DNA from 2 places in the Lysinibacillus sp. FSL M8-0337 genome. Region 1 is predicted to be linked to the other one. Evidence: predicted binding sites of a transcription regulator. Region 1 holds the regulator's gene; the other holds the start of a gene.
The links. Region 1 encodes CtsR, which represses protease genes until heat stress. Its sites were predicted from a motif close to ATGGTCAATAAAGGTCAAACA; they were not measured.

Region 1 (6,958 bases):
TAAAAAAAGACAGCTTGGCACGGTATGCCTCGCTGTCTTGCAAATTTATGCTTTCCTAATAGAGTAATCGCTTATTTGGAAATTGAAACGCCTTCTTTTTTCTTCACGACGAATTCATCATTCACATAATCAATTACGACTTGGTTTCCTTTTTCTACATTGCCTTTTAGCAGTTCTTCCGACAGACGGTCTTCCACTTGTTTTTGCAATGCACGACGAAGTGGACGAGCGCCATATTGAGGGTCGTAGCCTTCCTCTGCAATTTTATTGAGTGCTGCATCTGTTAACTCTAACGTAATATCTTGTTCTTGCAAACGTTTTGTTAGTGTATTCGCCATCATTGAAATGATTTCTTTTAAGTGTTCTTTTTCTAATGAATGGAACACAATCATTTCGTCGATACGGTTTAGGAATTCAGGACGGAATGCTTTTTTCAATTCTTCAAGCATTGTGCCCTTCATATCTTTATGTTTCGACTCTGAGCTTCCTAAGCTGAAGCCAAGATTTTTTTGATATTTTAGCGCATCCGCACCAACGTTTGAAGTCATAATCACAACCGTATTACGGAAATCAACAACACGTCCTTTAGAATCTGTTAAACGGCCATCTTCAAGTACTTGCAGTAGAATATTGAAAACATCTGGATGTGCTTTTTCAATTTCATCAAGAAGCACCACAGAATATGGTTTACGTCGAACTTTTTCTGTTAACTGACCACCATCATCAAAGCCTACATAACCAGGAGGTGAGCCAACTAAACGTGAAGTCGAATGTTTCTCCATATATTCAGACATGTCAACACGAATCATCGCATCTTCATCACCGAACATTACTTCTGCCAGCGCTCTAGCTAGTTCTGTTTTCCCCACCCCTGTAGGACCGAGGAAAATAAATGAACCAATTGGACGTTTTGGATCTTTTAAACCAGCTCTTGCACGTCGAATTGCACGAGAAATTGCCTCGACTGCCTCGCCTTGACCTACCACACGCTTGTGTAATTCTTCTTCAAGATGTAATAGTTTAGCTGATTCTTCATGTGCAATTTTGGCTACTGGTATTCCCGTCCACATAGAAACTACTGCTGCTACATCATCAACTGTCACTTTCGATTCAGCTTTGCCTTGTTCTTCTTTCCATGTTTTACGTGTCATTTCAATTTCGTCTTTTAGCTTTTGCTCTGTATCTCTTAACGAAGCTGCTTTTTCAAATTCCTGACCAGAAACAGCCGCATTTTTTTCAGAGCGAACATTTTCTAGTTTATCTTCTAGTGCTTTTAAATTTGGTGGCACCGCAAATGAACGTAAGCGAACTTTTGAACCTGCTTCATCGATTAAGTCGATTGCTTTATCAGGCAAGAAGCGGTCTGAAATATAACGATCACCCATTTTTGCCGCTGCTTCAATTGCTTCATCTGTAATTTTCACACGGTGATGTGCCTCATAGCGATCGCGTAAACCATGAATAATTTGAATCGCCTCTTCAACAGTTGGTTCATCCACTTGAATTGGTTGGAAGCGGCGCTCTAACGCTGCATCTTTTTCGATGTATTTGCGGTACTCATCTAATGTTGTAGCACCAATACATTGTAATTCTCCACGTGCTAGGGATGGTTTTAAAATGTTTGATGCGTCAATTGCACCTTCTGCTCCCCCTGCACCGATTAACGTATGCAATTCATCAATAAATAAAATAACATTGCCTGCTTGTCGAATTTCATCCATCACTTTTTTCAAGCGATCCTCAAATTCACCACGGTATTTAGTACCAGCAACAACTGTCCCCATATCAAGCGTCATAACACGTTTATCACGCAAAATTTCTGGTACTTCGTTGTTAATAATTTGTTGTGCTAAGCCTTCTGCGATTGCCGTTTTACCTACACCTGGCTCACCAATTAGCACAGGGTTATTTTTCGTACGACGTGATAGTACTTCAATAACGCGTGTAATTTCCTTACTGCGACCAATCACAGGGTCTAGTGAACCTTCACGAGCAATTTGTGTTAAATCGCGTGCTAAGCTATCTAAAGTTGGCGTATTTGCAGCCTGCGTCGCTTGTTGTCCAGATTGTGCGTTGTCATTATTACCTAACAACAGTAATACTTGCTGACGAGCTTTGTTTAAGCCTACACCTGCATTGTTTAATACACGAGCGGCTACCCCTTCACCCTCACGAATAAGCGCTAATAGTAAGTGCTCCGTACCGATATAGGAATGACCTAATTTACGTGACTCATCGACAGATAGTTCAATTACTTTTTTGGCACGAGGCGTGTAGTGAACGATTGGTCCAACATCCTCTGTTCCTTTACCAACTAATTCTTCAATCCCAGCTTCAATCATTTGAGGGCTAATATCAATGGCTTCTAATGCTTTCGCTGCAATACCACCGCCCTCACGAATAAGCCCTAAAAGAATGTGCTCTGTTCCTATTGATTCGTGCTTCCAACGAATTGCCTCTTCCTGTGCAAGCTGTAATACTTTTTGTGCGCGTTGTGTAAAACGATTAAACATCATATGAATCCTCTCCTTTTCCCCCTATAGTAGGCTTACTCATTGTTTCTAAAAATAATGCCTCTCGCAGCATTTTTGCCCGAACGCGATCCCGTTCAGCAGGCGGTAAGGCTTCTCCTGCATAGTGCTGTAAAAATCCTGGTTGCATACTGACCACACATTCGTTCAATGTGGTTGCTTTAATATTATGAATCAACTGTAAATCTACACCTAAACGTACATTCGATAGACAGGTCGCAGCTTCCTCACTTGTTAAAATGCGCGCGTGCGTTAATGTACCCAACGCCCTGTAAATACGATCTTCTAAGGCAAGTTCCGCTTTTTCCATTAGCTTATTTCTTGCCTGCCGTTCTTTTTGAATAATTTTTTCTGCAACACTTTGAATGTCTGCTAAAATATCTTCTTCTGTTTTACCTAGTGTAATCTGATTCGACACCTGGTAAACATTCCCTAAATTTTCACTACCTTCACCGTATATACCCCTGACAGTCATCCCTAAACGCGTCATTGCATTGATAATTTGATTCATCTGACCTGTCAATGTAAGTGCGGGAAGGTGCATCATAACCGAAGCACGTAAGCCGGTACCAATATTAGTTGGGCAACTTGTTAAATAGCCGAAAGTATCTCGAAATGCGTATGGCAAGGCTCCTTCTAAGGCTCGATCAATTTTGTTTGCTTCCTCGTATGCCTTTTGAAGTTGAAAACTCGCCGTCATACATTGAATGCGTAAATGGTCTTCTTCGTTCACCATAATGCAAATTGATTCATCTTCAGACAGCAACATGGAGCCGACTTGCTCTTTTTTTGCAAGCTGTGGACTAATTAAATGCTTCTCAACTAAAATTTGACGTTGTAACGGTGTTAAATCTTTTATGGAAAAATAAGAATATCTTTCTTGAAGTTTCGGACTGTCTTGAATGGCATGTGTCACAGCTTGCTCTACTTGTAATGCTTCATTTTCTGAAAAAACTAAAGGGAAACGATAGCCATCTAAGTTTCGAGCAAGTCGAATGCGTGTACTGATGACGATATCTGAATAATCATCCTCCATTTCCATCCATGCAGGTGTAGCTCGCGCTAAAAACGATTCAATCATCATGACACATCACCACCTTCGAATTGTAGCTGCTGTTCGAGATTTTTTGCTTCGTCGCGAAGCTTCGCTGCTTCTTCAAACTGCTCCTCGTTAACAGCGGCCTTCATGCGTTTTCGAATATCTTCAATTTGCTTTTTAATGACAAAAACATTGCTTCGAGCACCAGGCATTTTACCTATATGCTGTGGTCCCGCTTGAATGCGATTAAATAGCTTTGGCAAATGCTCACTAAATGTATCATAGCAACTGGTACATCCAAATTTACCTTCTTTTAAAAATCGCTTATACGTAAATCCACATTGTGGACATGTTTGTTGCTGAGGTGGCGCTTGCTGTTTTTCACCAACTTTTTGCCATGTAGGTGAGCCAAACCAATTGGATAACAATTGTTGAATCGATACAGGCTCTTGTTTAAACTCTGCATGGAACGGATGGAACTGAGAGGCACAGACATCGCAATAATGGTGCTCCACCTTCTGCCCATTTTGAACTTGTGTCACAGTTACTGTCGCATTGCGCTGCTTGCAATGTTCGCAAATCATTTCCCTCACCTCTTTACTTTTGCTTTTCGTATTTTATAGTGGTTAACATCGCTCGCAAAATTTTCGCTCGAATGCTATCCCGTAAAGGTAGCTGCAAATCTAAAGTTGAGCGGTCAACCGCTGCTAACATTAATTTCGCTTCACGCTTTGAAATAACCTGCTCATCAATTAAACGATATACTAAATCTTCCGCCACTGTTTGCGAGGCTCCACCTTCAATTTGTAGGAGCACATCATCGATTAAATCAATTTGTGAGTTTGCACGGACACGTAAAATTCGAATGTATCCACCCCCACCTCGTTTACTTTCAACAAGGTAACCCCGCTCGGCTGTAAATCTTGTATTAATTACATAATTTATTTGTGAGGGCACACATTGAAATTTATCTGCAATTTCACTTCGTTTAATTTCAATATGCCCTTCTCCACCTAATTCAAGTACTTGCTTTAAGTAGCCTTCTATGATGTCTGAAATATTACGCATGTTAGGAATACACCTCGCTTACCTCACTGACTTTGACTATCTTTGACTATCTTTGAGTATATTATACAAAACGCTTAAAAATAATTGCAATTATTTCGCACAGAGAAATGTCTAAAGCAATTGTAAAAGCTGATTGGCTTCTAAATAATTTTAACCACTCGAAAAAGTACTTATCGTTTAATGTACCCTTTTTGCTTATAGAAAAAACGCAAGCATATGCTTTTTGCATATACTTGCGTCATTAAAAATTATACCCAGCGACCAACAATCGGATAACGCCAAGGTTCCTCTGAAATCGCCTTTACAATACCGATAATTGGTACGATGTATACCATAGCGATAAATACTAGTAAGAAAGGTAAACCAATTAATACAAAGCTTAAAATACTAGCAATTACAATTAGTACACCCATTACGACTTGGAACAATAAAGCTTGCACAGAAACGTTTTTCACTTCTTCTTCCGAACTAATTAAGAAAAATATAATCGGCACTAAAAATGGCGCAAAAAACGCACTGGCATGTATGATGACCTTAGACCATTTTGTTTCCATCTATTCAACCTTCCCTTTTTTCTGTCTTTATTATTAATACTATTATTTACGGAGCAATACGCTAAATAGTTTCAAATCGTTTCGACAATTTTAAAATTAATTTGAAAGGTATGTGATACACAGATGGAATTTAACAGCACGCTTGCGAACGAGTATGAAAAAGGCATTCGTCGTACTTTACCGAGTTACGATACAATGCTTCGTTTAACGAAAACTTTTTATCAATCCGCTTTACAAGAGAATGCTAGTTTTTTAGTTGTTGGTTCGGGCAGTGGCAATGAAATACTACAGTTAGCTGAACAAAGACCACAGTGGTCCTTTGTCGGTATCGACCCATCTGAAGCCATGTTGGAAATTGCAGAAAACCGTCTACACTCACTACCAAATGAGATTTCTTTACTACAAGGCACCATGCTCACTGCATCAATCCCTGCAACAAAGTTTGATGCCGCTAGCTGTATACTTGTACTTCATTTTATTGATACCTATGAGGAGAAACTTGCTACATTAAAAGGGATTGCAAACCATTTAAAATCTGGGGCACCCTTTGTGCTTGTTTCTAAATATGGACAGCTTGACTCTTCTGAAACAGAGCTACAGTTTGACCTATGGCGCGCATATTGGCTGCAGCACACAAAACTTTCTACTTCTGAATTAGCTAGCATGGAGCAGTCCATTCGCTCGCTTTCATTTATGCGGGAAGATGACATTGTTACGCTTTTACAGCAGGCAGGCTTTACACAGCCTTCACGTTTTTTTGCAACGACATTATTTGGTGGTTGGATATGCTATAAAGAGTAAGCTTCCATTCCTTCATGATGCATCCTTGCAACTTAGTGGTGTACTATTAAGTACATACTGGTACTAGATCTGACGTTCCAATGTCTCCTCTTACCTTTCACACCTTTGAAGGAGACTTCGTGCTTATTTAAAATGAGATAAACAGATTTGAGGTGAATGCCGTGATTCGCACGATGGCTATGACGAAAGATCAACAATTAATAAAGGACTTTCCACTTGATAACATTAAGCAAAACCATTACGAATGGTATTGGGTAGATTTTAGTTGCCCAACTACCGAAGAGGAACTATTGCTCGATACATTTTTTCACTTTCATCCACTTGCGATTGAAGACTGCTTAATGCGTTTACAACGACCAAAGCTGGATTTTTACGAAGACTATCACTTTTTCGTTATTCATAAATTGAATGAAGAAACGTTAATTGCTGAGGAATTAAATATTTTCGTTTCCGATCATTTTATTGTGACATTCCACAAAAATGAAGCACCTGAAATAGATAAAGTACAGAAGCTTTTAGAAGAGCAACCTAAGTATTGGGAACGCGGAACCTTTTTCCTTACCTATCAAACGATTGATAAAATAGTTGATAGTTATTTCCCTCTCGTCTATAAAATTGAGGACCATTTGAATGCACTTGAGGATGAATTAACTTATCAAAGTAATGTAAATGCAATGCAAATTGTTTTTGAATTCCGCAGTGATTTGCTCCATTTACGACGCACCATTTTACCAATGCGCGACCTATTATACCGAATACTTAATTCTTATCGCTTTGCCCTGAAAAAATCAGAAAGAGCCTACTTTGGGGATATTCACGACCATTTAGTCAAGCTTACGGAAATGGTCGAATCTAATCGTGAACTGACCGCAGATATGCGTGATAGCTATATGGCTATGAACTCTAGCCGAATGAATGGCATTATGATGATGCTTACGATTGTCTCCACCATTTTCATTCCATTA
Region 2 (6,958 bases), 690 kb from region 1:
AGTCCTAAAGAATGCTTGTTGTATATGGTAAGATGAACATATACATAGAAATAAAGGTCGAAAGGGGGGCGTGCTATGTCATTTGCTTCAGAAACAAAAAAAGAGCTTACACAGGTAGAAGCGGACGATTACTGTATGAAAGCGGAAGTATCCGCGTTAATTCGTATGAATGGTTCGTTATCTTTTGCTAACAAACAACTTAGCTTAGACGTGCAAACCGAAAACGCTGCAATCGCACGAAGGCTTTATACGATAATGAAGAAGTTGTATCCATATAATGTGGAGCTACTTGTACGTAAGAAAATGCGATTGAAAAAAAATAATGTATATATATGTCGTGTACGTGAGGGTGCACGTGAATTGCTCATTAATTTAGCTATTATTTCAGATGATTTTCAATTTAATCATACGATTTCTAAAGAGCTGATTAAAAAGAGTGGTCATAAAAGAGCCTACTTACGTGGAGCGTTTTTAGCAGGTGGCTCGGTAAATAATCCAGAAACGTCTGCCTATCATTTAGAAATTTATTCTTTGTATAAAGAGCATGGTGAGGCATTAATGGATTTAATGAACGAATTTGAATTGAATGCAAAAACCATTGAACGCAAGAAGGGCTTTGTGACATACTTAAAGGAAGCGGAAAAGATTTCCGACTTTTTAAATATTGTCGGAGCCCATCAAGCCATGATGAAATTTGAAGATGTTCGTATATTACGCGATATGCGCAATAGTGTGAATCGGATTGTCAACTGTGAAACAGCAAACTTGAATAAAACGATAGGTGCTGCACTGCGTCAGGTAGAAAATATTCGATTTATCGAAAATTCCATTGGCTTGGATCAGTTGCCAGAAAAACTGCGCGAAATTGCACGCCTACGTGTGGAATACCAAGATGTGACGTTAAAAGAACTTGGTGAAATGGTATCAAGTGGAACGGTTAGTAAATCAGGAGTCAATCATCGATTGCGTAAAATAGACGAAATAGCAGATGCATTAAGAAGAGGTGAAAAGATAGGCGGTTAAGTTTTCATGCGTATTTGATATGAAAGCAAGCACAATCGCTTATTGTTCTTCTGCTGTTAAGTGAGGTAATATAATACTAATAGATGAACGGTAGTGAAGGGGAGTATTGCGAATGACTGAAAAAACAGTCCAGGTAAAATTAAAATTAGGACTTCAAGCTAGACAAGCAGCGTTGTTTGTACAGGAAGCAAATCGTTTCAGCGCTGATATTTTTCTTGAGAAAGACGATAAAAAAGTAAATGCCAAATCCATTATGGGTGTAATGAGCTTAGCCATTGCAAAAGGCACGAAGGTTGTTTTAAGCAGTGAAGGTAGCGATGCAGAGCAAGCGGTTTCATCCTTAGCTGCGCTTATTGAAAAGGAAGACTAATCAAAAACCTCTAAGTCATAAGAGCTTAGAGGTTTTTGATATTGCCGTTGGGCGGACACAAATGAAAGTTGCGACTCTCGCTAGTGAGCGGATGTTTTATGTCTTACGTGAGAGCCTAGCACCCATTAAAAAAACCGCTAAGTCATTTGAGCTTAGCGGTTTTTCTAATTAGCGTTCGTTACGTACAAAAATATGGTCGATTAAGCCGTATTCTTTCGCACGTTCAGCTGTCATGAAGTTATCACGGTCAGTATCTCTTGAAATGACTTCTAATGGCTGACCTGTACGTTCAGATAAAATACCATTTAATTTTTCGCGAAGGAATAAAATGCGTTTTGCCGCAATTTCAATTTCAGTCGCTTGACCTTGTGCACCACCAAGTGGTTGGTGAATCATTACTTCTGCATTTGGTAATGCATAACGTTTACCAGGTTCACCAGCAGCAAGCAGGAAAGCACCCATAGATGCAGCCATACCAATACAAATTGTTTGTACTTTTGGCTTGATGAATTGCATTGTATCGTAGATTGCCATACCAGCTGTAATCGAACCACCTGGTGAGTTAATATAAAGAGAAATATCTTTATCTGGATCTTCTGCTTCTAAGAATAGAAGCTGTGCAACGATTGAGTTTGCAACGTTGTCATCAATCGCACTACCTAATAGGATAATACGGTCTTTTAGTAGTCGTGAATAAATGTCATAAGCACGTTCACCACGACTTGTTTGTTCAATAACTGTAGGAATTAAATTCATGTTAAATCCTCCTTAAAAAGCTAAATTCGAATACTTTTACTGAAATCATCCATTATATTTCAGTTGTAACCTTATCATACACATTATAGTCAGGGAAGGTCAAATATTAACGCTGATATTAAAAAATAAAATACATAACAAAAATAATAATTTATAGTTGAAAAATGGGCAAGACGTTTGTATAATGGAAAGGTCGTAAGTTAAAGTACAGTACACTATTTTGCAGGTATGCTTCTGAAATGAGGGTTATCTACATGATGCTTTACCGTAAAGCCTTAGAGTGAGTACTTTTTTTTTATGTTCAATTGCCCTCGTGGTGTAATGGATAACACGTAAGATTCCGGTTCTTGCACTGGGGGTTCGATTCCCTCCGAGGGCGCCATTTTACTGATTATTTGATATACTTTTATAGCTCGTTCTCCTATAAGTAGTTTAGCAGCCTGCTTAGGGGAGAAAGAGAGGAATAGGAGGGAATATTGTCCCGTAGGCATTATTCCCAGATTTATTCCTTTCTAAACCTTCAAAAAGCAACAACTCCAAAAAGTTTTTTAGTGAACATACCGAACGTGAGGCTAGCACGCTAGCCCAAAAGAAGAATCCTATCTGAGGGGATTCTTTTTTTGTGCTCCAAAATATCTAAAATCTGTATAAAAACAATCTTAAAATTGCATAAGTATACATTTTACGACGAACATCTTGTTTTTATTACATAATTTTTCTTCATTATGTTTAGTAAAATTCATTTTTATGAAAAAATAATCACTTTTATACGAAATCGTATTGTATATCAACTCTATTGACACTATAATTGACCTAATAGTCTAACATTTCCGAATTGAGAAAAATGAAGTGATCGGAAAATCATTAAATGTTTAGGGGGAAAAACTATGAAAAAACGTTTTTGGACGTTATTGATGATCGTGGCGGCATTTACGCTTGTGCTAGCGGGCTGCGGTGCTAAAGAAGACACATCTACTGGCGATGCACCGGCTGATGGTGGCGCGAAGGACAAGGTGTATAAGGTAGGAACAGAGGCTACATTTGCACCGTTCGAGTCAATTGACGATAAAGGGAATATTGTGGGATTAGATGTCGATATTTTGCAAGCGATTGCGGATGAAATGGGCTTTAAAGTAGAATGGGAAAACATTGGCTGGGAGCCAGTATTCCAAACAATTAAAAATGGTGAAACACATATCGGTGCTTCTGGTATTACGATCAATGAAGAACGTAAAGCATCATTTGATTTTACAGAACCATATTATGAATCTCAATTATTAATCGTTGTAAAAGAAGATTCTAATATTAAGTCTTTAGCAGATTTAAAAGATAAAAAGATTTCTGTACAAATTAATGCAACGGGTCATATGGCAGCAAAAAAATTACAAGGTGATGCAAGTACAAACATCATGGCATTTGAAAACCAACCTGTTGCTATTCAAGAAATGTTAAACGGTAACGTAGATGCAACAATTGGCGACAATGCAGTTATTTATGAATATATCAAGGCGAATCCAAATGCAAAACTTAAAGTAATTGAAGATGATGCATTTGAAAAAGAATACTATGGCTTTATGGTGAAAAAAGGCAATACGGAGTTATTAAAACTATTAAATGAAGGTCTACAAAAAATTAAAGACAATGGTAAATTAGCAGAAATTACTGGTCAGGACTTTAAGTAATAAATGATGCCGTTAGCCCTAATCATGCTAGCGGCTCATTTGATTTATTAGGGGATTTAATAGTAGAGAATTTGAATGGGAAAGTAGGGGTTCTGATGGACATCTTTGATTTACAATGGGACATAGTTTGGAACTACCGTGATATGTTTATACGTGGTATAGGTATAACAATCATTTTAACACTCAGCGGTTATTTTGGTGGTATTATTTTAGGCTTACTATTAGGTTTAGGAAAACTATCGCAAAATAAATTAATTTACTGGCCATCTAAACTATATGTGGATTTATTCCGTGGAACACCAATGCTTGTGCAAATTTTACTAATTCATTTAGCGGTTATTCCAACAATTTTTGGTCATTCATTAGGTTATATGGTTTCTGGTATTACAGCACTTGTATTAAACTGTGCTGCTTATAATGCAGAAATTTTTCGTGCGGGTATTCAGAGCATTGATAAAGGGCAAATGGAAGCAGCACGTTCACTTGGCTTAACACACAATCAAGCGATGAAAAAAGTAATTTTACCACAAGCTTTTAGACGTATGATTCCACCACTTGGTAACGAATTTATTGCGTTACTAAAAGATTCTTCTCTAGTAACGGTTATTGCAGCACCAGATATTTTATATGCAAGTAAAGTAGTAGCGGGTGCGAGCTTCCGTTTCTGGGAACCGTATATTGTCGCTGCCCTACTATACTTGGTTTTAACATATGTTGTAACAAAGGTAGTCGCATTTATAGAGAAGCGATTTAGCAATAGTTATGTCCCTCGTAAAGCAGAAGGGAGAGAAGCAAGATGATTAAAATTGAAAACCTACACAAATACTTTGGGAAGCTAGAAGTATTGAAGGGTATTGATTACGAAATACAAGAAAAGCAAGTGGTTTGTGTCATTGGTCCTTCAGGGTCAGGGAAAAGTACTTTTTTACGTTGCATCAATATGCTCGAAGAAGTAACGGACGGTGCCATTTATATAGAAGATATCAAGATAAATGCACCAAAAACAAATATTAATGCCATCCGAGCAGAAGTCGGGATGGTGTTCCAACAATTTAATTTGTTCCCTCATATGAATGTCATTGATAATGTTACAATGGCGCCAATGCAAATTCGTAAAATGAGTCGTGCGGATGCAGAGCAATTAGGTCATGAGCTTTTGAAAAAGGTCGGTCTTGATAGCAAAGCTTATAGCTATCCAGAACAGCTTTCAGGTGGACAACAACAACGAGTAGCGATTGCTAGAGCGTTAGCGATGAAACCAAAGGCTATATTATTCGATGAACCAACTTCTGCACTTGACCCAGAAATGGTGAAAGAAGTATTAGATGTTATGAAAAATCTAGCATCTGAAGGGATGACAATGATTGTAGTCACACATGAAATGGGCTTTGCGCGAGAAGTGGGCGATCGTGTTGTGTTCATGGATGGTGGTTTTATTGTAGAGGAAGGTACGCCAGAAGAGATTTTTGGTAATCCACAAAATGAGCGAACAAAAGCCTTTTTAGGGAAAGTTCTTTAATATTAGGAAAAACCATTCATCGCATTTCGCAATGAATGGTTTTTTGTTATTAATGGAGGGGATTTGTAGTAGTAGCGAACGAATCAAGCATTGCACGCATATCTTGTTGCGAGTATTGCGGCACTTGATAATAGCCATGCTTATTTTGGTAAATAGAAAGTTCGTATGCCATTTCGATACAGTTGGGAATACTATCTGCAACAACACGACGCACAACTGGATTTGTTGTTTCTGTCGCTGCTGCCGTTAAACATTTAGCAGACCCTTTATGTGCACCAAGCAAGAAGCCAGAAATGATTTCATCATTGATTTCACTTACATTTTGCATTGGCTTTTTCGGCTGTGAAGGTGTAATGCCGTATTGGAAGTTGTTTCCTGTTTGCATTTCATAACGACCTGTTGGCACAGATGGATCATGCCCTGTTTTAAATGACTCCACAATCGTATTGTACATACCGAGTGTGAAATTATATTGATTGTCCAAAATGCTAAGTAATTCTGGATCTTTTACTTGCGGACGTAAAAGCATGGATTGATTCAGACATGCAATAATTTCGCCAATTGCTTCATGCATGTCCATTACTTCATGTCCACCGTGATTTAGGCTTTGTTGTTGGTTTGATGATGTTACATCATTTGATTCATTATAAAAAGATTGTGACAAAAAAAACGCCTCCTGAATGTATAGTTTGTTGCAGTAATTAGTATGTCTTGTTCACCATATTTCATACGACATAAATCTGTTTGCATATATTTAGCATAGCGATGTTTTTTTGCAACACATTAGAGGTATAAGAAAAGAAAGTAAGGAGGCTGTAAAATTGAAAAAAGTACTTGGACCTGTCGCAATAATTATCATTATTTTAGGTGTATGCGCTTTATTATTTATTCCAAAATATAATAGCCTTGTGACGGCAGAGGAAAATGTGGATTCAAAATGGGCTCAAGTCGAAAATCAGCTACAACGCCGCTATGATCTAATTCCGAATTTAGTGGAATCGGTCAAAGGATACGCAAAACATGAGCAAGAAGTCATTGCCAGCATAACAGAGGCACGTGCGCAGTTAGGTAATGCACAAACACCAGAGCAACAAGCAATGGCCAATGATGCGTTAAATGGTGCGCTTAGTCGATTGCTGGTAGTGGTAGAAAATTATCCGAATTTAAAAGCAGATGCGAATTTCCGCCAATTAATGGATGAGCTTGCAGGCACGGAAAATCGTTTAGCAGTAGCACGAGAAGATTACAATAATGAAGTGCAAGGCTTTAATAAAATAGTAAAACGCTTCCCAGGTAATATAGTAGCAAGTATGTTTGGCTTCGAGCAAAAGGAATACTTTAAGGCAGCAGCTGGGGCTGAAAAAGCGCCGGCAGTAGATTTTAGTGATTCAGGTAAACAATAATGAAGCGTTTGACCGTAATACTTGCTTGTTTCATATTTCTTGTAACAGTCAACAATGCATATGCTCAATTCCCAACACCGATGAAAAATACGTACATTCATGATTTTGCCAATGTACTATCAACGCCTGTAAAGGAAGAACTCAATTCTTATTCAGAGCAGTTAGATAAAGGCACTGGTGCTGAAATTATGATTGTAACGGTGGA

Region 2: clpP (ATP-dependent Clp endopeptidase proteolytic subunit ClpP) is a predicted target of CtsR. The motif match lies at 2,235-2,255, and genes of this name have one in related genera.

Annotation. Positions count from the first base shown of each region.
Region 1 is NZ_CP151996.1:4,435,713-4,442,670, forward strand. Features, by position in the region: gene MKY08_RS21680 (ATP-dependent Clp protease ATP-binding subunit) at 72-2,516, opposite strand; gene MKY08_RS21685 (protein arginine kinase) at 2,506-3,615, opposite strand; gene MKY08_RS21690 (UvrB/UvrC motif-containing protein) at 3,612-4,154, opposite strand; gene MKY08_RS21695 (CtsR family transcriptional regulator) at 4,168-4,638, opposite strand; gene MKY08_RS21700 (DUF4870 domain-containing protein) at 4,887-5,192, opposite strand; gene MKY08_RS21705 (class I SAM-dependent methyltransferase) at 5,316-5,993, shown strand; gene corA (magnesium/cobalt transporter CorA) at 6,155-6,958, shown strand, end outside.
Region 2 is NZ_CP151996.1:3,742,454-3,749,411, reverse strand. Features, by position in the region: gene whiA (DNA-binding protein WhiA) at 76-1,023, shown strand; gene MKY08_RS18275 (HPr family phosphocarrier protein) at 1,136-1,393, shown strand; gene clpP (ATP-dependent Clp endopeptidase proteolytic subunit ClpP) at 1,562-2,149, opposite strand; tRNA gene MKY08_RS18265 (tRNA-Arg) at 2,457-2,531, shown strand; gene MKY08_RS18260 (basic amino acid ABC transporter substrate-binding protein) at 3,037-3,831, shown strand; gene MKY08_RS18255 (amino acid ABC transporter permease) at 3,927-4,631, shown strand; gene MKY08_RS18250 (amino acid ABC transporter ATP-binding protein) at 4,628-5,350, shown strand; gene MKY08_RS18245 (spore coat protein) at 5,400-6,014, opposite strand; gene MKY08_RS18240 (LemA family protein) at 6,172-6,753, shown strand; gene MKY08_RS18235 (TPM domain-containing protein) at 6,753-6,958, shown strand, end outside.